DNA from 2 places in the Streptomyces saintjeani genome. Region 1 is predicted to be linked to the other one. Evidence: riboswitches for the same ligand, from Rfam matches in the RefSeq annotation. Region 1 holds a riboswitch; the other holds the start of a gene.
The links. Region 1 has a riboswitch for glycine ahead of gcvP (aminomethyl-transferring glycine dehydrogenase). Riboswitches for the same ligand answer to the same signal wherever they lie in the genome.

Region 1 (5,317 bases):
CCGTCCGACGCCATAGCGCTCGCCCTGCGCACCGGCACGCCGATCTACGGCAGCGACACGGTGCTCGACGACGCGGGCATCGCCATCCCGGACGAGCAGGAGGACGAGGTGGAGAAGTTCCGCGAGTTCCTCGACCAGATCTCGCCCGAGGACTTCGGCACCAGCAACCAGTGACCCGTCCGCCGGACACTCGTCGGTGACGATGGCGTCTCGGTTCGGCAATTGCCAGCGGCCAGTGAGAGCGTCCTACGGCATCGTCTCAGCGCATTCGGCTAGCCTTTCCCCGCGGTGGGGCGCGGGAAACCACTCCCAGGGTGATTATCACTCGGCGTGCCGAGTGTGGCGATCGTTGACGCACCCCTGGTGACTGCCTACCGTCGAGAAGGCAGGTCAAGGACGGAGGTCGGCGTGAGAAGCAGCGGCGACGGTACGGCTGGGGGTGCCCCCGGACGAGGGTTCGGGGGAAATGGCCCGTACCGGCTTCACGGCAGCGCGGCCGATCACGCTCCCCAGCGCCCGGCGGCCGTGCCGAGCAGCAGCAAGGGGGCGGCGGCGATGGCGTCCGAGGAGATCGGCTACCGAGGTCCGACGGCGTGTGCAGCCGCGGGCATCACCTACCGGCAACTGGACTACTGGGCACGCACCGGGCTCGTCGAGCCGAGCGTGCGGCCCGCCTACGGGTCGGGGACCCAGCGCCTCTACAGTTTTCGGGACGTCGTCGTCCTGAAGATCGTGAAGCGTTTCCTCGACACCGGCGTGTCCCTCCAGAACATCCGCGGCGCGGTGCTGCATCTGAGGGAACAGGGCTTCCGCGACCTGGAGCGCATGACCCTCATGAGCGACGGCGCGACTGTGTACGAGTGCACCTCGCCGGACGAGGTCCACGCGCTGCTCCAGGGCGGCCAGGGCGTCTTCGGGATCGCCGTCGGCGTGGTCTGGCGGGACGTGGAGGGCGCGCTGTCGCAGCTGCACGGCGAGCGGGTCGACACCGGCGAGACCCTGGTCGGGCACAACCCGGCGGACGAGCTGGCGCGGCGGCGGCACAAGGCGGTCTGACGGCGTTCTCGGGCGCGTGTTCGGGCCCGTTGTCAGTGGCGTGGTGCAGCATCGGAGATGTGAGAAACGCGCCGACGGTCCTGCACCTCGACATGGACGCCTTCTACGCCTCGGTGGAGCAGGCGGCCAAGCCGAGCCTGCGCGGGAAGGCGGTCGTCGTCGGCGGGCTCGGGCCGCGCGGGGTGGTGGCGACCGCGTCGTACGAGGCCCGGGTGTTCGGGGTGCACTCGGCGATGCCGATGGCGCAGGCGCGCAGGCTCGCGCCCAACGCGGCGTATCTCTTTCCGCGGTTCGGGGTCTACCGGGCGATCAGCGAGCAGGTGATGGGGCTGCTGCGGGAGCTGTCGCCGCTGGTGGAGCCGCTCAGCCTGGACGAGGCGTTCGTGGACCTGGAGGCCGAGGGGGCGGCCCGGGACAGCGCGTCGGCGCGGGAGACGGGGAGCAGGCTGCGGGCGGACATACGGGCCGTCACGGGCCTGACGGGGTCGGTGGGGCTCGCGGCGTCCAAGATGCTCGCGAAGATCGCCTCCGAGCGGGCCAAGCCGGACGGCCTGCTGCTGATCGAGCCGGGTACGGAACGCGCGCTGCTCGGGCCGATGCCGGTGCGGACACTGCCCGGGGTCGGCCCGGCCACCGGCGACCATCTGCGCCGGGCCGGGATCACCACGGTCGACGAGATCGCCGGGGCGGGCGAGGACGAACTCGTCCGGCTGCTCGGCAAGGCGCACGGTCAGGGGCTGTACGCGATGGCGCTCGCGCGCGACGACCGGCCCGTGGTCGCCGAGCGGGAGACCAAGTCGGTGTCCGTGGAGGACACGTACGACGTGGACATCCATGACCGGCTGCGGGTCGGGTTCGAGGTGCGGCGGCTCGCGGACCGGTGCGTGCACCGGCTGCGGGAGGCCCGGCTGTCGGGGCGGACGATCGTGCTGAAGGTGCGGCGGTACGACTTCTCGACGCTGACCCGGTCCGAGACGCTGCGCGGGCCCACCGACGATCCGGCGGTCGTGCGGGAGGCCGCGGCGCGGCTGCTGGAGTCCGTGGACACGACCGGCGGGGTGCGGCTGCTCGGGGTCGGGGTGTCGGGGCTCGCCGACTTCACGCAGGAGGACCTGTTCGCGCAGGCCGCGGAGGAGGTGCGGGACGAGGAGGAGGCGCCTCAGATGCCGGGGGAGGTGGTCGTGGAGGCGGTGCCCGTCGAGCATCGGTGGTGGCCGGGGCAGGATGTGCGGCACGCCGGGTTCGGGCAGGGGTGGGTGCAGGGGAGCGGGGTGGGGCGGGTGACCGTGCGGTTCGAGACGCCGGGGGATGCGGTGCCGGGGCGGGTGCGGACGTTCCGGGTCGACGATCCGGAGTTGGAGCAGGCGGAGGCGTTGCCGTTGGCGGCGGGGGGCGCCTGTGCGCAGGGGGTCTAGGGTGCTGCGGCTAGGCGGGCGGGTCGTCGCCGGCGATGGTGCCGAAGTCGCGGTCCTCCGGTGGGGTGGGGGCGACGGTGTCCATGCCGTAGTGGTGGTAGAGCTGGAGTTCCTGGGCGGGGGAGAGGTGGCGGCCCACGCCGAAGTCGGGGGCGTCCTTGATGAGGGCGCGGTCGTAGGGGACGTGCAGGGTGCCCTCGACGAGTTCGCTGGTCTCCAGGGGGACGAAGGCGTCGCGGGTGAACAGGCCCGTCCTTATGGCGGCCCACTCCGGGACGCCGGTCGCGTCGTCGAGGTAGACCTCGTCGATCGTGCCGATCTTCGCGCCGTGCCGGTCGTACGCCTTGCGGCCGATCAGGTTGCGCGGATCGATGTCGGTCTGCACGGGCCCTCCACTGGTCGCGGGGCGGCCGAAGCCGTCGTCGGTCGTCGTCACCGGAAAGTCGTCGTAAGGACTACGAAAGAGCACTTCGGGCCCGGTGGCCACTCGAAGGCTGGGGCGTTGACCTCGCTGGTAAGGTGAAAGTGGCTGTCGACCCTGTGCGGGAGAGTCCTCCGGATCGTGCGGAGGCGCCGAAGGAGCAACTCCTCCCCGGAATCTCTCAGGCTCACGTACCGCACGGGCGAGGTCACTCTGGAAAGCAGGGCGGATGTCGACGGCGTCCGCTCTCACCGACGGTGAAAGCCGGGCGCTCTCGGGCGGCCGGTGAAGCTCTCAGGTCGAGATGACAGAGGGGGAGGCCGTTCGGGCACCCCACAGCCGTGGTGCCACCGAAGGTCGTCTCGGCCAGGAGGCCCCCTCATGACCCCTCCCCGTACCCCGCTCAGCGCCCTGGAGCAGGGCGTTCCCTTCGAACAGCGCCATATCGGGCCCGACCGCGAGGCCCAGGCCAAGATGCTCGCGCAGGTCGGGTACGGCTCGCTGGACGAGCTGACCGCCGCCGCCGTACCGGACGCCATCAAGAACGTCGCCGCGCTGGACCTGCCGGGCGCGCGGAGCGAGGCGCAGGTGCTCGCCGAGCTGCGGGAGCTGGCCGGCCGCAACCAGGTGCTCGGGTCGATGATCGGGCTCGGGTACTACGGGACGTTCACGCCGCCCGTCATCCTGCGGAACGTGATGGAGAACCCCGCCTGGTACACCGCGTACACGCCGTACCAGCCGGAGATCTCCCAAGGACGCCTCGAAGCGCTCCTCAACTTCCAGACGATGGTGGCCGATCTGACCGGGCTGCCGACGTCCGGGGCCTCGCTGCTGGACGAGGGGACGGCCGCCGCCGAGGCGATGGCGCTGTCGCTGCGGATGGGGAAGAACAAGAAGGGCCTCTTCCTCGTCGACGCGGACGCGTTCCCGCAGACCGTCGCCGTGATCCGGACGCGGGCCGAGCCGACCGGCGTCGAGGTCGTCGTCGCCGACCTCAGCGACGGGATCCCGGCCGAGGTCGCCGGGCGGGAGATCAACGGGGTGTTGATCCAGTACCCCGGCGCCTCCGGCGTCGTACGGGACATCAAGCCGCTCGTCGAGCAGGCGCACGCGGTGGGTGCGCTCGTCACCGTCGCCGCCGATCTGCTGGCGTTGACCCTGCTGACCTCGCCCGGGGAGCTGGGGGCGGACATCGCCGTCGGGACCACGCAGCGGTTCGGGGTGCCGATGGGGTTCGGGGGGCCGCACGCCGGATACATGGCCGTGCACGAGAAGTTCGCGCGGAGCCTGCCCGGGCGGCTCGTCGGGGTGTCCGTCGACGCGGACGGCAACCGGGCGTACCGGCTGGCGCTCCAGACGCGCGAGCAGCACATCCGGCGGGAGAAGGCGACCAGCAACATCTGTACGGCGCAGGTGCTGCTCGCGGTCATGGCCGGGATGTACGCCGTGTACCACGGGCCCGACGGGCTGCGCCAGATCGCCTGGAAGACGCATCGGTACGCCACCGTCCTCGCCGAGGGGCTGCGGATCGGGGGCGTCGACGTCGTCCACCGGGCCTATTTCGACACGGTGCTGGCGCGGGTGCCCGGCGGTGCGGCTCAGGTCGTCGAGGCCGCTCGGGACGGTGGGGTGAACCTGCGGTTCGTCGACGAGGACCATGTGTCCATCGCCTGTGACGAGACCACCACGCGGGACCAGCTCGGCATCGTGTGGCAGGCGTTCGGGGTTTCCGGGGATGTGGACTCGTTCGACGCTTCGGCTCAGGAGGGGCTGGGCGACGAGGTGTTGCGGCGGGACGAGGTCCTGGCCCATCCCGTGTTCCACCAGCACCGGTCCGAGACCGCCATGCTGCGGTACCTGCGGCGGCTCGCCGATCGGGACTACGCGCTCGACCGGGGGATGATTCCGCTCGGGTCCTGCACGATGAAGCTCAACGCGACGACCGAGATGGAGCCGGTCACCTGGCCCGAGTTCGGGCAGCTGCATCCCTTCGCGCCGGTCGAGCAGGCCGGGGGATACCTCACGCTCATCCGCGAGCTGGAGGATCAGCTCGCCGAGGTCACCGGGTACGACAAGGTGTCCCTCCAGCCCAACGCCGGGTCGCAGGGGGAGTTGGCGGGGCTGCTCGCCGTACGGGCCTATCACCGGGCCAACGGGGATCTTCAGCGGACCGTGTGTCTCATTCCGTCGTCCGCCCATGGGACCAACGCGGCCAGTGCGGTGATGGCCGGGATGAAGGTCGTCGTCGTCAAGACCTCCGAGGACGGGGAGGTCGACGTCGAGGATCTGCGGGGGAAGATCGGGCAGTACCGGGACGAGCTCGCGGTGCTGATGATCACCTATCCGTCCACCCACGGGGTGTTCGAGGAACATGTCGGGGAGATCTGCGGGCTCGTCCATGAGGCCGGTGGGCAGGTCTATGTCG
Region 2 (5,317 bases), 5.0 Mb from region 1:
ACCCCGGCCGCGCGAGCGTCATCGGCGGTGAGCCGCGCGGCGAGAATCCGCGCCCCCTCCACCGTACGCCGCTGCCGCTCCTTGAACTCCTCGGAGCCGGCGACCTTGAACGACACGGCCTTCGCGGCGATGACGTGCTCCAGCGGACCCCCCTGGAACCCGGGAAACACCGAGGAGTTGAGCTTCTTCGCGAAGGACGACTTCGCGAGGATGATCCCCCCGCGCGGCCCGCCCAGCGTCTTGTGCGTCGTGGACGTCACCACATCCGCGTACGGCACCGGGTTGGCGTGCAGCCCCGCCGCCACGAGCCCGGCGAAGTGCGCCATGTCGACCCACAGGTACGCCCCGACCTCGTCGGCGATCCGCCGGAACTCCGCGAAGTCCAGCTCACGCGGATAGGCGGACCACCCGGCGATGATCACCTTCGGCCGGTGCTCGCGCGCGAGCCGCTCCAGCTCCTCCATGTCGACGAGCCCGGTCTCGGGAGACACGTGATAGGCGACGACATTGAACTGCTTGCCGGAGAAGTTGAGCCGCATCCCGTGCGTGAGATGGCCACCGTGCGCGAGGTCGAGCCCGAGGATCGTGTCCCCGGGCTGGGCCAGCGCGAAGAGCGCCGCCTGGTTCGCGGAAGCCCCCGAGTGCGGCTGGACGTTCGCGCACTGAGCCCCGAACAGCTCCTTCACCCGGTCGATGGCGATCTGCTCGGCGACGTCGACGTGCTCGCACCCGCCGTAGTAGCGCCGCCCCGGATACCCCTCGGCGTACTTGTTGGTCAGGACGGACCCCTGCGCCTCCATGACGGCCAGCGGAGCGAAGTTCTCCGAGGCGATCATCTCCAGCGTCGACTGCTGCCGGCCGAGCTCCGCGTCGACGGCGGCGGCGATCTCCGGGTCCAGCTCGTGCAGGGACGTGTTCAGGACAGACATGGGTACGACTCCTCAGCCGGCGGTGTAGGCGGTGTACTCGTCGGCGGACAGCAGGTCGTCCGGCTCACCGGCGACGCGCACCTTGAAGAGCCAACCCCCCGTGAACGGCTCGGAGTTGACCAGCGACGGGTCCTCCGAGACGTTCGGGTTGACCTCGGTGATCTCACCGTCCACCGGCGCGTACAGCTCGCTCACCGACTTGGTCGACTCCAGCTCGCCGCAGGACTCGCCCGCGGTCACGGCGGCGCCGACCGCCGGCAGCTCGACGAAGACGACGTCACCGAGGGCGTTCGCCGCGTGCTCGGTGATCCCGACCGTCGCCACGCCGTCCTCGGCGGGCGAGATCCACTCGTGTTCCTTGCTGTAGCGCAGGTTCTGGGGGTTGCTCATGGCCTGAATTCTCCTGTACGCGGGGGAGTGCTGGTGAATGGGGGACTGCGGAAGAGCTACTTCTGGCGCTGGTAGAACGGCAGAGCCACGACCTCGTACGCCTCGTGGCTCCCCCGGATGTCGACGCCGACCCCGTCCGTCCCCGGCGCCGCGTGCGCCGCGTCGACGTACGCCATCGCGATCGGCCTGCCCAGCGTGGGGGAGGGGGCGCCGGAGGTCACCTCGCCGATGACGGCGCCGCCCGCGACGACGTCGTACCCGGCACGCGGCACGCGCCGCCCGGCGGCGACCAGCCCGACCAGCACCCGGGGCGGCTTGCGCTCGGCGAGCGCGGCGGCTTCGGTGAGGGCCTCGCGCCCCACGAAGTCCCCGTCCTTGCCGAACTTCACGACCCGCCCGAGCCCGGCGTCGAAGGGCGTCAGGGCCGTCGACAGCTCATGCCCGTACAGCGGCATGCCCGCTTCGAGCCGCAGCGTGTCCCGGCAGGAGAGGCCGCAGGGGACGGGACCCCGGGCGGCCAGCGCCTCCCACAGCGCCACCGCGTCGGAGGGCGCCACGAACAGCTCGAACCCGTCCTCACCGGTGTACCCGGTCCGCGCGATCAGCGCCGGCACCCCGGCGACCGTCCCCGGCAGCCCGGCGTAGTACTTCAGCCCGGCGAGATCGGCGTCGGTGAGTGCGCCCAGAACCGCGGAAGCCTCCGGCCCCTGCACGGCGATCAGCGCATACGCGTCCCGGTCGTCGCGCACGAGCGCGTCGAACCCGGCGGCCCGCTCGGTCAGCGCGTCCAGCACGACCTGCGCGTTCGACGCGTTCGCGACGACCATGAACTCGGTCTCGGCGAGCCGGTAGACGATCAGGTCGTCCAGGATGCCGCCGTCGGCCCGGCAGATCATCGTGTAGCGGGCCCGGCCCACCTTGACCGCCGCGAGGTCGCCGACCAGCGCGTAGTTCAGCAGCGCCGCGGCCTCGGGCCCGGTGACGGTGATCTCGCCCATGTGCGAGAGGTCGAAGAGCCCCGCGCGGGTACGGACGGCGGTGTGCTCCTCGCGCTCCGAGCCGTAGCGCAGCGGCATGTCCCAGCCCGCGAAGTCGGTCATGGTCGCGCCGAGCGAGCGGTGCAGGGCATCGAGCGCGGTACGCCGGGGTACGGCGGAACTGCTGGTCATCGGGCGTTCGTCTCCCAGGTGTGACGGGGTGGGCAAGGGCTTCCCGTACGGATACGGGAAGGTCCTCCCCATCTGTCATCGGAACCTGAGAGGTTCGCCGTGACCCTCGCGGGAACACGGCTTGCACCTTGGGTGGGACCACCGGGGCGGCCCGCTTTTCAGATGTGCCTCGCCCACGCGGTAACGGTGCCTGAGAGATTCAAGGGAGGGACTTGCTCCTTCGGCGCCCCGGCGACACAAAAGCCGGGGACTCTCCCGCGCGGATTCGAACGGCCGGTATGCAGTTGGCGCGGCCATCATCGCACGCCGGCCCCGCCGCGCGGCAGGCCGGATCTGTAACGGGGCTGTGTCAGGAAGCGCACCAAATCACGAGACAGATTCCATTACCTTCTCTTTACTGTCTATGGGGAGACCCGTAACTGACGGGACTGCTCCAAGGGGAGGACGATCTACGGTGAACAGGACAACGGCGTACGCGACGGCGCTGCCCGCACAGCCCGCGGCGCCCGCGAGGGAGAGCCGCGCCGGGCACCCCGCGCCGGTCGTCCGCGACCTGCGCGACCGCGAAGGACACAGCCCGCACGCCCTCCTCTTCGGCCCCCGCGACCTCGTCGTCGTCACCGGCCTGCCCGGCAGCGGCAAGTCCACGCTGATGCGCCGCACGGTCCACGGCACCGGCATCGACTCCCAGGACACGAGAGACCGCTGGGACGCGCGGACGCCCGCCTGGCTGCCGTACGCCGTCTACCGCCCCCTCGTCCGCCTCGCGCACTACGCGGGCCTGTGGCGCGCCCTGCGCTCCGGCAAGGGCGTCGTCGTCCACGACTGCGGCACCCAGTCCTGGGTACGGAACTGGCTCGCCCGCGCGTCCCGCCGCCGGGGCGGCACCCTGCACCTCCTCCTCCTGGACGTCACCCCGGACACGGCCCTGGAGGGCCAGCGCGAGCGGGGCCGGGGCGTCTCCCGGTACGCGTTCCTGCGCCACCGGCACGCCGCGTCCCGCCTGATCAGGTCGGTGGAGAAGGGGAACCTGCCGGACGGCTGCGAGGCGGCGATACTCCTGGACCGACCGGCCGCCGACGTCCTGCGCAGGATCGCGTTCACCCGGGGCTGAACCCGCCCTGCCCGGCGCCCCCTTAAGCTTTGCCTCTTCGACAGCGGTTTTCAGCAGGCGGTATACAGCGATGGACTTCCCGACCGACTTCCCGGCCCCCGCACACCCCCACTCCCACGGCGGCTGGCCGGGGAACGAGCTGGAGGAGGTGCTCTCCGCCTCCCTGGGCGTGCCGTCAGCGGGCGGCCGAATAATCGAGGTCCTCGCGCGCAGCTTCGTCTGGATCCCGCTCCCCAACGGCGGCGGCCCCCGCAGCGGCCCCCTCGACCTCCCCACGATCGACGTCGCAGGCCAGGTGTACGTCCCCGTCTTCACCTCCGAGGAACAGTTCCGCCAGGTCACCGGCTCCCACATGGCGTACACGATCGCCCCGGCGGTCGAGTTCGCGAAGGGCCTCCCCCCGCAGGTCGGCATCGCCCTCAACCCCGACGGCGTCGTAGGCGTCCCCCTCCCCCCGCAGGCGGTGGCGGACCTCTGCCGAGCGGACCGCCCCCCCCTGCACGGCACGGCCTCCGGCGCCCGCGTCCGCCTCTTCGAGCCGGACTGGCAGGACGACCCGATGGACTTCCTCACGGAGGCGTCCAGGGAGTTCGAGGCGACGGGAGTGGTCCTCACGGCCCGCCGCTGCCTCGCGGCGATAGAGACCTCGGAACCGGTGATGTTCGTAGGAGTCGAACTCACCCACTGGGAAGGCGAGTTCGGCGAACGCCCGCTGGACGCGCTCGGCAGGGCGCTGGGCCGGGTCCCGGTCCCGTGGGGAGTCAACCTGATCCTCCTGGACGCGGCACAGGACCCGGTGGGGGAGTGGCTGAGGACGAACGTCCGGCCGTTCTACTCCCGCACCGGGTAGAAACCCGTCCGCTACCCGTCGTCCACCCAACCGGCGAACCCCCCGTGGGCGCTTAAGCTTGACCCCGACGCAGGGCAACAGGCATACACGGGGCAATTTTTACGAAGGGTCGGTAAAGACGTGAGCGTGAGCGGCACCGCTGCGGCCGGCCAGGTCGAGCACATGCTGCGCCAGGTCACGCCTGGCCGCTACGACGCCTACGAGGCACTCCTGCGCGCGCTCTCGACCCCCACCACCGGCCAGGTCTGGATGCTGCTGTGGCACGGCCAGTCCGGCTCCCCGGACGCCCAGTACGGCTCGATGGAGGTGGACGGCCACGGGTACGCGCCCTGCGTGACGTCCGCCCAGGAGCTGTCCGCGAGCGGCTGGAACCGTTCGTACGAGGTGGTGGACGGCCTCGACGCGGCCCGCACCCTGTACCCGGACCGCCACGGCCTGTGGCTGAACCCGCACGCGCCGGGCGGCGGCGTCGGCGTCCCCTGGCCGGACCTGCGCCGCATCGCGACGGGCCTGGACCGCCAGCCCCCCGGCCCGCTGCGCCTGTCGGACCCGGCGGTGGAGATCCCGCACTTCTACGCCCTCCTCGGCCAGAACGCCCACCGCACCCCCGCGATCAGGGCGCTGCGCCGCGCCTGGGTCCAGCCGGCCCTGGGCCAGCCGTACCTGTCGATCGGCCTGGACGTGTACGACGCGTCCCCGCAGTCCGTCGACGCGGTGCGCGCGATGATGCAGCAGTCGATCGGCGCCGTCCCCGACGGCCTGTCCGTGTCGACGGTCGCGATGACCGACGAGTACGACCCGGTCGTCATGTGGATGCGGGCCAACGCCCGCCCGTTCTACGACCGCGAGGCGCACGCCCCGGCGC

Region 2: another riboswitch for glycine. It lies ahead of gcvT (glycine cleavage system aminomethyltransferase GcvT); the one in region 1 lies ahead of gcvP (aminomethyl-transferring glycine dehydrogenase).

Annotation. Positions count from the first base shown of each region.
Region 1 covers NZ_CP189624.1:1,623,533-1,628,849, reverse strand. The annotation lists gene ACQCO7_RS07175 (bifunctional nuclease family protein) at 1-174, shown strand, start outside; gene ACQCO7_RS07170 (MerR family transcriptional regulator) at 409-1,056, shown strand; gene ACQCO7_RS07165 (DNA polymerase IV) at 1,116-2,471, shown strand; gene ACQCO7_RS07160 (PRC-barrel domain-containing protein) at 2,482-2,856, opposite strand; glycine riboswitch at 3,005-3,099, shown strand; glycine riboswitch at 3,100-3,213, shown strand; gene gcvP (aminomethyl-transferring glycine dehydrogenase) at 3,274-5,317, shown strand, end outside.
Region 2 covers NZ_CP189624.1:6,645,089-6,650,405, forward strand. The annotation lists gene glyA (serine hydroxymethyltransferase) at 1-929, opposite strand, end outside; gene gcvH (glycine cleavage system protein GcvH) at 942-1,319, opposite strand; gene gcvT (glycine cleavage system aminomethyltransferase GcvT) at 1,376-2,488, opposite strand; glycine riboswitch at 2,551-2,656, opposite strand; glycine riboswitch at 2,657-2,756, opposite strand; gene ACQCO7_RS30370 (AAA family ATPase) at 2,943-3,602, shown strand; gene ACQCO7_RS30375 (enhanced serine sensitivity protein SseB) at 3,673-4,452, shown strand; gene ACQCO7_RS30380 (enhanced serine sensitivity protein SseB C-terminal domain-containing protein) at 4,573-5,317, shown strand, end outside.